2 regions of the Brevibacillus sp. HD3.3A genome follow, and region 1 is predicted to be linked to the other one. Evidence: a T-box and tRNA genes for the amino acid it is inferred to sense, from the RefSeq annotation. Region 1 holds a T-box; the other holds one or more tRNA genes.
What was found. The T-box of region 1 lies ahead of HP435_RS09615 (valine--tRNA ligase). A T-box ahead of a tRNA ligase gene usually reads a tRNA of that ligase, here a tRNA-Val.

Region 1 (6,777 bases):
CTTACTATGTCGTTGATATCGAGAAGGTTTTGCGCAAAGAAGAAGTTCTGGAGCGATTGCTTCTGGAAGAATTTCACACCTGGCATTTGCGTGGCGAATTGGACCCTACAGACGTATTAACTAATTGGAAAGATCGCGACGACGAGCGAGGACGGCTGATTAAACAGGAGCTGCAAAAGCTGTCGATCCTGCGGCAAATCGAATCGATCTTCCTCTACCTTTTTGATGACGGAAACATCCGCCCGCTTGGATCGAGTCGGGCAGATCCGGATGTCGAGACACAGATGCAGCGTCTGATCAACGAAGCGGCTGTTCGTGGCGCAGGCGAATCGCTGCGGGAGCAGATCGTCAGCGGCGACGGGAAAAAAGTATTCGAGATGTATGTTTCCGATCTCCCGGACCGTACCTGTGGGATTGCCCTGATCGATGTCACGGCAGCTATCGCGGAAGAACGGATGAGAAAGCGGCGCGAATGGGAGATTTACCGCGATATTTTAGGGGTGGTTACCGCCGGAAAGCTGCTGCTGCTAAGCGACGAAGAGCTGTTTTTTTTGCTGCGGGAGGGCCGGAAATCGCTGGCGATGGACATCAAGGAGCCAGGCGATCTGGCTTTGCTCAGGCGAGCGTTCAAGCGTGCTCTTGAGCCGTTGGGGCTTGTTGCCAACCGATTGCTGCAATTTTTGGTGGCGGTTAACGAAGCGGCTTCGAATACACTCAAGCATGGAAGCGGTGGAACGATTACTTTGTACATAGCAAACGATCTGGGACTTTGCCGGGTTGTCATTCACGACCAGGGGCAGGGGATTTTGCTGGAGGACTTGCCGCGAGCGACGTTGCAGCAAGGATTTTCGACGCGAAACTCCCTCGGTGCGGGCTTTCATGTCATGCTGCAATACTGCGATCGCATTTATTTGAGCAGCACAGCACAAGGGACCAAGCTTATTTTGGAGAGTGCGTTGCCAAGCTGATGAACATTGGGGAAAATACCAAATGTTTGCAAGTGGAGTGAACCGGGTAACATGAGAGAGAGAAAAGAATCAGGTGTACCGATACCTATTGAGAGGAGTTTGAGCATGGACTACCGAGCAACAGAGACGAACGGACAGGCGACGCTGTTTTTCGCTGGAGAGCTGGACATGGCGGTGGGAGATCGAGTGGGTGAACTGCTCCAGCAATACGGAGGGCGAAACCATTCCGTGACTGTCGATTTTCATGGTGTATCCTTTGTAGATTCTTCCGGTATTGGCAGTCTGTATTTCACAACGAAAGAATTGCTTGCCTCTGGCAAACAGGTAGAGATTGTCAATGTCCGGGAAGAAATTTTGGACATTTTAAGTGTACTGGGCTTTACCGAGGCGCTGGGCATTACGGTCGGAAAAGTAGGCGAAACCGGGTTTGACGCCAAACAGCGTGATTGTATATAATAAGCAAAGGCAATGATCCCACAACTACATATCGTATCAATGATGATCGGGAAGAGTAGGTCAGGAGCCCTTTTACAGAGAGGAGAATCAGTTGCTGGAAGATTCTCTAAGGAGACAATGGACTGAAGGTCGCCCGGGAGTTGTTTTTGGTGAACACGATGTGTCTAGCCGAAAGCGGTTCGCAGCCGTTATCTTGTTTGAGGGAACTTGCGATGGGCAGTTTTGCCTGTCGTCTGTTAACAAAGGTGGTACCGCGAAATGAAATCCTTTCGTCCTTTGGATGAAGGGTTTTTTTATTTTTTCTAGAGGAGGACCTAACTATGTCAAATCAGCCAACAACCGACATCGACCAATTGCTGCCGAAGAACTACGATCCGAAGGCAGCAGAGAGCAAATGGTATCCGTACTGGATCGAAAAGCAGTTTTTCAAGGCGGAACGCGACCCGGCGAAGCGTCCGTTCACGATCGTCATCCCGCCTCCGAACGTAACAGGCAAGCTGCATTTGGGCCACGCGCTTGATACGACGCTTCAAGATATCATCACGCGCGCCAAACGGATGCAAGGGTACAGCACGCTGTTTTTGCCAGGGATGGACCACGCAGGGATCGCCACACAAGCCCGTGTAGAAGCGACTTTGCGCGAAGAAGGAATCTCCCGCCACGACCTCGGCCGTGACAAGTTCATCGAAAAAGTATGGGAATGGAAGCATATTTACGCTTCGCACATTCGCGAGCAGTGGGAAAAGCTCGGTCTTGCCCTGGATTACTCCCGCGAGCGTTTCACGATGGATGAAGGCTTGTCCAAAGCGGTGCGCGAAGTATTCGTCCGTCTGTACGAAAAAGGGCTGATCTACCGCGGCAACCGCATCATCAACTGGGACCCGGCTGCCCGTACGGCTCTGTCCGATATCGAAGTTATTTACAAAGAAGTAAAAGGCGCGCTTCACCACATGCGTTATCCGCTGGCTGACGGTACTGGCTACATCGAAGTAGCGACCACTCGTCCGGAAACGATGCTCGGTGATACGGCAGTCGCTGTCCATCCGGAAGACGAGCGCTACAAGCATTTGATCGGAAAAATGGTCATTTTGCCGATTGTCGGCCGGGAAATCCCGATCGTAGCAGACACGTATGTCGATCCCGAGTTCGGTTCCGGCGCGGTAAAAATCACGCCTGCGCACGATCCGAACGACTTTGAACTGGGACTTCGCCATCAGTTGCCGCAAATCGTCGTCATGGACGAAACCGGAACGATGAACGAACAGGCAGGCATTTACAAAGGTCTGGACCGTTTTGCGTGCCGCAAGCAAATCATTAAAGATTTGACAGAGCAAGGCGTAATGTTCAAGGTAGAGGAGCACATTCACCAGGTAGGTCACAGTGAGCGCAGCGATGCTGTCGTGGAACCGTACCTGTCTACCCAGTGGTTTGTAAAAATGCAGCCATTGGCTGACCTGGCGCTTGCCAACTCCAACAGCGAAGAAAGCGTCAAGTTCGTTCCGGAGCGCTTCAAAACGAACTACTTGCGCTGGATCGAAAACATCCGCGACTGGTGCATTTCCCGCCAGCTCTGGTGGGGTCACCGCATTCCTGCCTGGTATTGCGCAGATTGCGGGGAAACCGTCGTATCTCGTGACGATGTAAGCGAATGTCCGAGCTGCCACAGCCACAAGCTGGAGCAAGACAACGACGTTCTCGATACGTGGTTCTCGTCAGGTCTGTGGCCGTTCTCCACGCTCGGCTGGCCGGAAGAATCCGAGGACATGAAGTATTTCTACCCGACCAATGTACTGGTTACCGGATATGACATCATTTTCTTCTGGGTAGCGCGCATGATGTTCTCCGGTCTTGAATTTACCGGAAAAAGTCCGTTTGAATCCGTGCTGATTCACGGCATTATCCGCGACTCCGAAGGCCGCAAAATGTCCAAGTCGCTCGGAAACGGTGTCGATCCGATGGAAGTGATCGAAAAGTACGGCGCGGACGCTCTGCGTTTCACACTGGCTACAGGAAACTCGCCAGGGAACGACCAACGCTTCTACTGGGAAAAGGTGGAGGCTAACCGCAACTTCGCGAACAAGATTTGGAACGCCTCGCGTTTTGCCCTGATGAACTTGACCGGATTCACTTACGACGATATAGATCTCAGCGGCGAGCTGTCGACGCCAGACAAGTGGATTCTCTCCCGTCTGCAAGCGACGATCGCTGACGTCACGCGCCTGTCCGACGCATTTGAGTTTGGCGAAGCGGGCCGCGTGCTGTACAACTTCATCTGGGATGACCTGTGCGACTGGTACATCGAGATGGCGAAGCTGCCGCTCTACGGAAACGACGAAGCAGCGAAGAAAACGACCCAATCGGTACTCGTCACCGTGCTGGATCAAACACTCAAGCTGCTGCACCCATTCATGCCATTCATCACTGAGGAAATTTGGCAGGCGCTGCCGCACCAAGGCGAGAGCATTACCGTAGCTCCTTGGCCTGCGGTCAATGAGCAGTGGATTTTCGCTGAGGCAGAGGGCGAAATGAACTTGCTGATGGAAATTATCCGCAGCGTGCGCAATATCCGTGCGGAAGTAAACGTGCCGATGTCCAAGAAAATCGAACTGATGATCAAGCCGAGCGATGCGATCTCGGCAGAGCGTCTGGCTCGCGGCGAGGAGTATATCGCGCGTTTCTGCAACCCGGAGACGCTGACGATCAGTCAGGACCTGGCGACGCCGGAGAAGGCAATGTCTGCGGTTGTGACAGGAGCAGAGCTGTTCTTGCCGCTTGCTGGGCTGATTGACATCGAGCAGGAGCTGAAGCGTCTCGACAAAGAGGTGGCTACCTTGAATGGTGAAGTGGAGCGAATCGAGAAAAAGCTGAACAACGCTGGCTTCATGGCGAAAGCCCCGGAAAAAGTAGTGGAAGAGGAAAAGGCGAAGATGGCCGACTACATGGAGAAGCGCGATAAGGTCATTGCGCGACTTGCCGAACTGAAAGGCGAATGATCCGCCGTACCAACGCATATTTTTGAGAATGGAGCATTGTAGTATGCATGCAGAAGCATCATTTGTTGAATACAAAGAAGCGCTCGACTGGCTGCATGGACTGCTTCGCTTCGGTCAGCGGCCGGGGCTTGAGAGAATGCAGTGGGTACTTGAGCAACTGGGTCATCCGGAACGGAGAATCCCGTTTATTCATGTGGCAGGCACCAACGGAAAAGGCTCGACATGCGCATTCCTGACGCAAATGCTGATGGAGGCGGGTTACAGTGTCGGGACGTTCACTTCGCCGTATTTGCTAGATTTCCGCGAGCGCATTCGCTACAACGGGAGCATGATCAGCGAGGCTGATCTGCTCTCGCTGGTGAATGAAGTGAAAGTCTTGAGCGAGCGCTGCGAGCAGGAGACGGATTTTGGCTCGCCTACCGAATTTGAAGTGATTACGCTGATCGCCATTCTCTATTTTTCGAGAGTGGCGCGACCAGCTGTCGTTGTATGGGAAACAGGGCTTGGCGGTCGGCTCGATTCGACCAATGTCGTCCTGCCGCTCGTTTCTGTCATCACGAATATCGGCATGGATCATACACAAGTTTTGGGCGATACGCTGCAGGACATCGCCCGTGAAAAAGCTGGCATCATCAAGCCGGGCGTGCCTGTTATCACTGGCGAGACACGAGAGGAAATTCTCGCTGTGTTCAAGGAGCGGGCTCGCGAGACGCGAAGCACGCTGTACAGCCTGCGCGAGCATTTTTTTGCCGAACAGGTAGAAGAAGAACTGGGACAGCAGCGTTTCCGCTACGGCAGCATCCATCGGCGCGATGAATCTACCTATCGTTTGACGATGAACGGCATTCACCAGACGACGAATGCAGCGATTGCTCTGATGACCATTGATGTCTTGCGCAACTATTTTTCGTTCTTGCTGGAAGAAGAAGAAATATCGCGCGGCTTGCAACAAACACGCTGGCCTGGTCGTCTAGAAGTCGTCTCGCCAAGACCGCTTGTGATCTTGGACGGGGCGCACAATCAGGAGGGAATGGAAGCGCTGGCCAAAAGTCTGGAGCGGCTTTTGCCGAACGCTGCGGGTCTGCACCTGCTCTTTTCCGGCTTGGCGGATAAACCGCTATCCGAGATGGCCAAAGCACTCGCTCCCCTCAAGGAGCGAATCCGATCCTTATACGTAACGGAATTTGACTTTCCGCGTGCAGCAGATGCAAGCACGCTGCGCGAGGCGTTTTTGCAAGGTGGATGGTCAGAGGAAAACCTCGAAGCCGTCCCGGACTGGCAAACGTTTCTCCTTTCTTGGATGCGGGAGAAGCAATCAGCGAAAGCGGATGACTGGCTGGTCGTCTGCGGTTCGCTCTACTTCATCGCCCAAGTGCGCGCATTCTTTCCCACTACAGTAGAAGAGGCAGGTGAATAGGGTGGATCAGGCTAGGCACGTCCACTTTGTGGGCATCGGCGGATATGGCATGAGTGCCATTGCCCGCGTCTTGATCGACCTTGGATACAAGGTAACCGGCTCCGATGTCGCCATGAACGATTTGGCGAAGAAGCTGGAAGCGAGAGGGGCGGTCGTTCATATTGGCCACAATGCTGCCCATGTAGAGGGAGCAGACAGTATTGTTTACTCTACCAGCATATCCCCGGACAATCCGGAGGTAGTCGCTGCGGAAGCGCTGGGGATTCCGGTCATGCACCGCTCCCAAATGCTTGCCCAGATTTTAAATGAACGAACAGGCGTAGCTGTTGCAGGCGCGCACGGGAAAACGACTACGACGTCCATGATTTCGCATGTACTGGAAGAGTGTGGCGTCGATCCGACCTTTATTATCGGCGGCGAGCTGATGAACGCAGGCACGAATGCCAAGGCTGGCACGAGTGATTTTGTCATTGCGGAAGCGGATGAAAGCGACGGTTCTTTTCTGGAATACCGACCGATGTACGAGATTGTGACCAGCATCGAACCGGATCACCTGGAGCACTTCGGTGGCGATTTCAACAACTTGAAAAAGGCGTACGTCCAGTTTTTGAGCCATCTCAAGCCGGGCGGCAAAGCCATTTTGTGCATCGACGACGCGCATGTGCGCGAGGTGCTGCCTTCCGTTGCAGGTACAGTGGTAACGTATGCAATTGATCCGTCGTTTGCAACGCAAGCCGAGTTTCGTGCCGAGGCAATCGAGTGCGGAGATCGCTGCAGCACATGCCAGGTGTACCACCAGGAAAAGCTGCTCGGCACACTCTCGCTTACCGTACCGGGCAAACACAATATCGCCAATGCGCTCGCTGCCATCATCGTCTGCCTGGACGCCGGGCTTTCGTTTGAGCAGATCGCAGGAGCTTTGACATCTTTTCGCGGGGCGAAG
Region 2 (6,777 bases), 2.1 Mb from region 1:
ATCCGGGCCGCCTCCGCGCTCGCAGTCGTCCTTCTGGCTGGCAGCTCCGTAGCGGCGGCGGGACCGATCGCCTTCGTCGGACTCATCGTGCCGCATCTGTGCCGATACGCGGTAGGCAGCGATCACCGCTGGCTGCTTCCTTACAGCGCCTTGACCGGAGCGATTTTGCTGGTAGCGGCTGACCTCGCCGCGCGCTTCGTCCTTATGCCGAAAGAAGTCCCGGTCGGCGTGGCGACGGCGCTGATCGGCGTTCCGTTCCTGATCTTCGTGGCGAGAAGGAGGAAGTCATGAAGAGACGTCCGACATGGAAAAATGCGACGATCGTAAGCTCGCTTGCCGTTGCGGCTTTGATCCTCGCCGTCTTCTGTCTGTCGCTCGGCAGTGTATCCATTCCGATTCGGGACGTGGTCCTGTCGCTTGTCGGCATGAACGGCGAAGGAAGCGATCTGATTATTACACAGTTTCGTTTGCCACGCATCGTAGCGGCGCTCCTGATCGGCGCGGCATTGGCTGTTTCCGGCAGCCTGCTGCAAGGAGTGATCCGCAATCCGCTCGCTTCTCCGGACCTGCTCGGCGTTACGGGCGGCGCTTCGGTAGCAGTGGTCGCTTTTATGACCGCCTTTACCAGCTACAGTATTCATTACGTGCCGATCATCGCGATCGCAGGGGCATTCGCCGCTGCTTCGGTCAACTACTCGTTCGCCTGGAAAAAGGGAGTCACTCCGTCCCGGCTCGTGCTAATCGGTATCGGCATCTCGACGGCGATGAGCGCCTTGACGATGTTTTTGCTGCTGAGCGGCCCCGCCTATCTCGCAGCCCAGGTGCTGAACTGGATGACGGGCAGCTTGTACGGGACGAACTGGAGCTATATCAAGGCCATCTGGCCGTGGATCGTCGCTTTGATCCCGCTGTCGCTCTTGTATGCGAAAGAGCTGGACATTCAGGCGCTCGGCGAAGAAACAGCGATCGGTCTCGGCAGCAGACTTCAGATGAGCCGAATGGTCGCGATGCTGCTCAGCGTCGCCCTCGCCGGGGTAGCGGTCGGCATCGCCGGAACGATCTCCTTCATCGGCCTGCTTGCCCCGCATATGGCGAGAAAGCTCGTCGGCAATCGCTACGGAATCGTCATCCCGACGGCAGCGCTCATCGGCGCAATCGTGCTGCTGCTTGCCGATCTGGCGGGACGAATGCTGTTCTTGCCGCTCGATATTCCTGCGGGCGTATTTACCGCCGGAGTGGGCGCTCCGTTTTTCCTGTACCTCCTGTTCAGGCGCAAACGGCCAGGGGCATGATCGGCAGAAGCGAAAAGGAGTCGGAGGCTGGTCCCCCGGCTCCTTTTTCTGTATGGATGGGATTTTTGTTTTGCATGGCCAAATGCTTGTACATGATTTGGAAATAGCAAAAAGGCTCCTGTTCTGCCAGAAACAGCAGAACAAGAACCTTTCATTGATAAAGCGATGCGGTCGAGAGGACTTGAACCTCCACGGTGTTGCCACCACTAGAACCTGAATCTAGCGCGTCTGCCAATTCCGCCACGACCGCGTATGAAAATGGTGGAGGCTGACGGGATCGAACCGCCGACCCTCTGCTTGTAAGGCAGATGCTCTCCCAGCTGAGCTAAGCCTCCACAATACCCCGACTTTCGCCGGGGCCCCAACCAGTTGTTGGGCTTCTAAGTGACCCGTAGGGGATTCGAACCCCTGTATGACAGCGTGAAAGGCTGCTGTGTTAAACCGCTTCACCAACGGGCCAAGATGGCGGATGGAGTGGGATTTGAACCCACGAGACGGGTCGACCCCGCCTACACGATTTCCAATCGTGCTCCTTCGGCCGCTCGGACATCCATCCATCTGTATCACTTGCCGAGCTGTACAGCTCAGGCAAGAATTAATCTATCATATCTAGCAAACGATTACAAGATATATTTTAAAATTTGTGGGAATTGCCTAAAGCAAGTTTCTCCCTCCGCCAATATGCTACCAGTAATCATCTATGTTGCGGAGTGATGACAGGTGGGCAGAAGACGACGGCGGGCAAGACGTATCCCTTGTTTGTACGGAAATTGGTGCGGGCCAGGCTGCTCTGGACCAGGCGCCCCTATCGACGATATCGACCGTTGCTGCAAAAAACATGACTACTGCTACCAGAAGCGCGGCTACTTTTCGTGCAGCTGCGATCAGGAGCTGCTGCGCTGTTTGCAGGACAAGATCGATATGAGCACGGAAAAAGGCAGGATGGCTGCGATGATTTCCGCCTATTTTTCCCGATCGAAGTGTATTCCTGACGACATGAAGTAGCCTTTTTACGAATTGTCATTCTTATCATTCTTTATACAAAAAACGGTAACTACTTGGACATAATTCCGCCATATTTCCCGTGATTTTCCTTGGCTTTTTTTGGTACTCTATTGAATGTCCAAGGAGGTTACACGCCGTGGAAGTACACATATGCACCGACGCCCGTGCTGCACTGTCGCTTAAAAGAGAAGTGATCTGCCATGGGATTTCCTGCTTTTACGTCCGCAAGTTTGAAAATGATCAAGTAGAATTTGTATTCCTAGCGCTCTCGGAGCACCAAAAGAAGCTCTTATGCTATACGCTGCGAAATTACAGCTACGCCCTAACTTATCTAGCCTAATCATAGCCATACAGTCGCGATCATTTTCGTCCCCTGGAAAACAGGGGATTTTTTCATTCCCAAAGCACATGCCCAAGCGGTGAGACGGGAAGAAGCTGCTCTTCCCGCCCCACCCAAGGCAACTTGCTGCCAAAATCCGGCTTCTCGGCTTCCGAACAGCGACGAGTCTGCTTTCGGTTCTTACAGCTTATGCTGTTCGATCTTGCCCAGCCGATGGATATCGTCGGCCGATACGGAGGACAGCGCATCCAAAAACTGAATCTGGAAGCTGCCCGGACCGTCTGCCGCCGATTTTTCCGCTGCTTTTTGCGCAGCCACACCGTATGCGACGAGCGCAGCAGCCCCAGCCGCCAACGTGTTTTCGGCAACAGCGGCAAAAGCCCCCATGACGGAAGTCAACAGGCAGCCTGTTCCCGTCACTTTGGTCAAGATCGGATGGCCGTTGTCGATGGCGTACACCGTACTGCCATCTGAAATGACATCCACCTTGCCCGTGATCGCCACTACCGTCTCCAGCTTCTCGGCAGCTGCTTTGGCGAGCGAAGCGACATCTCCGCCTGCCTCGCCTGCGTCCACGCCTTTAATCTCCCACGATTCCCCGATGACGTTGGCAATCTCCGCCGCATTTCCGCGAACCAGGGCGATATCTAGCTCGCGCACGATTTTTTGTGCCGTTTCGGTTCGATACGGGGTTGCTCCTGCGCCTACCGGATCGAACAAGACCGGAACGTGGTGCTGATTGGCCGATTTGCCCGCAATCAGCATCGCCTTTACTTCCCGCTCGCTCAAGGTGCCCATGTTCAGGACGAGTGATCCCGCGATTTTCGCCATGTCCGCCACTTCTTGCTTCGCATAAGCCATGACGGGAGATGCTCCGAGCGCGAGCAAGCCATTGGCTGTAAAGTTGGTCACGACAACGTTGGTGATGTTGTGCACAAGCGGATTGCGCTCCCGTACTTTTTCAAGCAGTTCACTGATCGCTTCAAGCTTCACGTTCGCCTTCCCTCTCTTTCCTATCTACAGAGCGGGGAACCATCTTGAACACTTCCACGATTTTCCCCAGCTCCGGATGATCCTGTCTTACTCCTATGATGATATAGGAATGATGCAAGACAGGCAATTCAGGCGAGCTGGCAACCACCTTCCAGAGCGTGTCCGTATCGTCCCGCACCTTTGCCAAAAAAGAAATGCGCCCCGCCCGCTGCTGCAAAATTTCAAAGTCCTCCAGCGTACCGCAAATCTTCAAACGTTCATCCGGATGCGCGATCCGGTTTTCCTCTACCCATTTTTCCTTCAATTCCTCGACTTTGAGCGATTTCCACCGATCAAGAAACTCCCAATCTTTGGAATGCGGGAAAATATGCTTCGTCTCTTCCAGGAAGGTGTTGTATTCTCCATGCAACTGATCGACGTATTCGTCCACATCTTCCGAGATGACGCGGATGGAATCCTCCCCGCAAGTGCGGATGTGATGGGCCAGAAACTTGAAGGACTCGATCATGTCAAAGTTCCCCCACCCCCAAGGCTGTTCGCCGAAAACTCCCCCCCGGGTTCGGCACTTTTGGCAGGTGAAGTAATAGTATGTAGCCATATTTGTTCCCCTATCTCCCCTATAATGTCTCCTTTTTGATATCGGTTGCACAAGCCATGCAATTTATGTTACATTCGAACCTATTTTGGAAAAATCAAAAGATGGCCCCCGCGCGACACCGGGAACCACCTCTTCTTATACCCCTTTGATTGCGATCAGCGGCTTGCATTTGGCTACGACAGACGCCAATTTTGCCCCGACGACGGAATCGATAATTTGATCCACGTCTTTGTAAGCTTGCGGACATTCATCCAAAATCGCTGCGAGCGAGCGGTGATTGACCATGATTTCGTCATCCTCGCCTACCCGCAAGGCGCGCTCGAACTGATCAATCGTCACGATTTCTTTCGTAGCCTTGCGGGAGCGCACGCGTCCTGCGCCATGGCAGATCGAGTAAAAGTTTTTCGCTCCGCTGTCTGCCCCTACCATAATGTAGGAAGATGTTCCCATCGAGCCTGGGATCAGCGCCGGATGCCCAGTCTTTTTGTACGCCTTCGGATTTTGGAAGTGGCCTGCCGGAAGCGCCTTGGTCGCCCCTTTGCGGTGGATCAACATCGGCGTGTTGCGGTGATACTCCTGAAGGGCGTAGTTGTGCATCAAATCGTACAGCACCGGGGTCGAAAAGTCTTTTCCCAGCACATCCTGAAAAGCCCGTTCCACGGAGTAGCCGATCAGATGGCGGTTCGTAACGGCGTAGTTCAACGCCGAGTACATCAGGTTCAAGTATCTTTGCCCTTCCGCCGTCTCGATTGGCGCGTAAACCAGATTCGGCTCCGGGTTCTCGATCCCCCATTTGAACATCGCTTCCTTGAAGCTTTTCGTGTAATCTCTTCCCAGCGTCGCTCCCCAGGCGCGGGAGCCAGAGTGGATCATGATCACGACTTGCCCGTCGAACAAGCCCCATTCTGTGGCGATCTCCCGGTTTTCTTCCGCGATTTCGATCGCCTGGATTTCAATGAAGTGATTTCCTCCCCCCAATGTTCCGAGCTGACCCCACGCCCGCTGCCACGACTTGGCCGGAATGTGTGCCAACGCCGCATGATCGAAGGCAAATGTATGCTTTTCCACGTGTGTAAGCGATCGGCTCACTTCTCCCGGCTCGCCTGTCGGCTTCGCCAAATAAGCAGCCGGCAGTCCGTTCAGTCCATGCTTTACGACTTCCTCGATCGAAATGTCTGTAAAGTCCGTTTGTCCGCGCTCAGAGGTCGGCACGTACGCTTCTATCGCCTCGATCAGCTTCCGCTTCAAATTTTTGTCCTGCAAGTCGTCCCGGTGCAGCGGCGTCATATGCACACGCATGCCGCAGCCGATATCCGAACCGACAATCGACGGTGACACAAATCCGTCGTGCATATTCCAGACCGCAGTCGTCCCAATGCATGTTCCAATTCCGACATGGGCATCCGGCGTGTAAGAAAAATACACATTGCGCGGGATGCGCAGATTGTGCTCTGCCATCTCGTATACGCGTTCCCCAAAGCTGGCAAACACTTCATCGTTGGCAAACACATGCACGGAGCCAGAGCCGAGCTGAACCTCCCGATGGTGCTGTCCGTGGTTTATCGTCTTCATAATCGTGTTCTCCTCTCTTCCTTCCAGCGGGCAAGCTTTGCGTGCCCTTCCTTCTCTCTGTCGTTATCTTCGCTCATTTTTGCATGGATGAACATGGCAAAAGTATTACGACTTGACTTTGGCTCTTGCTCTTTCGTAATATGAGGACTAATTTGGAAAAAATGGCACGGATAAGGATGAATGTAAATGGCTAGAGAAGGCTTTGACAAAGAAATGCAGCTGCTCAGGCTGATGTTTTTGACCGCAGGCGCCTACAATCGGCAACAGTTGGCGCAAAGACTGGGCATCTCCGTACACACGCTGGATAAAACGGTGAAAAAGCTCAAGGAAATCCAGTCCACGATCTACCAGTACGTGACGGATGAGGAGAAGAAAGGTTACTACACACAGTTGCGCTACAACCACTTCGCTGTCACCGACAATTTCCTGATGTTTCTCTATCACGCCAAATCGTTGAAAGAGTCGGAAGTGGAGCGGCTTTCCCGCCTCTTGGAGCAACTCAGCCAACAGCCGTGCTCTACCAAAGAGCTGCTGGATTGTTTTCTCTCCACGCCAACTGGCGAAGTTCCGGATGAAAAAACATTGCGGCAAGATTTGAAATACTTGGAAGAACTCGGCGTCATCCAAAAAAGCGGGGAAGCCCGTCCGTTCGTCTATTCCTTCGCGCAAGACCTGTGGAACTGCCTGACAGAAGACGAGCTATTGGACTTGCACGACTTCATCGACATCATGGCAAACACGCAACTGCCTGCTGTGCCCGGCTACTTTTTGCGCCACAAGACACAACGCTTCCTGGACAGACGCCTGCAACGCGAGGATTGGCAAGCCTTTTTGTTCAAATATCACTTCGTTTCCCGCATTCTTGACGAGCAGCAGGCGCTGATTCTCGCCGCTGCGATCACCAAGCAGCAAATGGTTGAATTTTGCTATTTCACGCCCAAGCGCAGCAAATTTTACGATTCGCAAAATACGAATCC

Region 2: it has a tRNA-Val gene. The T-box ahead of HP435_RS09615 (valine--tRNA ligase) is inferred to sense a tRNA for this amino acid. The anticodon was not compared.

The regions. Positions count from the first base shown of each region.
Region 1 covers NZ_CP085874.1:1,964,837-1,971,613, forward strand. The annotation lists gene HP435_RS09605 (ATP-binding protein) at 1-968, shown strand, start outside; gene HP435_RS09610 (STAS domain-containing protein) at 1,074-1,424, shown strand; T-box leader at 1,458-1,704, shown strand; gene HP435_RS09615 (valine--tRNA ligase) at 1,745-4,417, shown strand; gene HP435_RS09620 (bifunctional folylpolyglutamate synthase/dihydrofolate synthase) at 4,461-5,834, shown strand; gene murC (UDP-N-acetylmuramate--L-alanine ligase) at 5,836-6,777, shown strand, end outside.
Region 2 covers NZ_CP085874.1:4,035,620-4,042,396, forward strand. The annotation lists gene HP435_RS18660 (FecCD family ABC transporter permease) at 1-291, shown strand, start outside; gene HP435_RS18665 (FecCD family ABC transporter permease) at 288-1,292, shown strand; tRNA gene HP435_RS18670 (tRNA-Leu) at 1,459-1,542, opposite strand; tRNA gene HP435_RS18675 (tRNA-Val) at 1,552-1,627, opposite strand; tRNA gene HP435_RS18680 (tRNA-Glu) at 1,678-1,751, opposite strand; tRNA gene HP435_RS18685 (tRNA-Ser) at 1,756-1,848, opposite strand; gene HP435_RS18690 (phospholipase A2 family protein) at 2,013-2,297, shown strand; gene thiM (hydroxyethylthiazole kinase) at 2,818-3,630, opposite strand; gene HP435_RS18700 (hypothetical protein) at 3,620-4,138, opposite strand; gene HP435_RS18705 (RtcB family protein) at 4,364-5,800, opposite strand; gene HP435_RS18710 (helix-turn-helix transcriptional regulator) at 5,987-6,777, shown strand, end outside.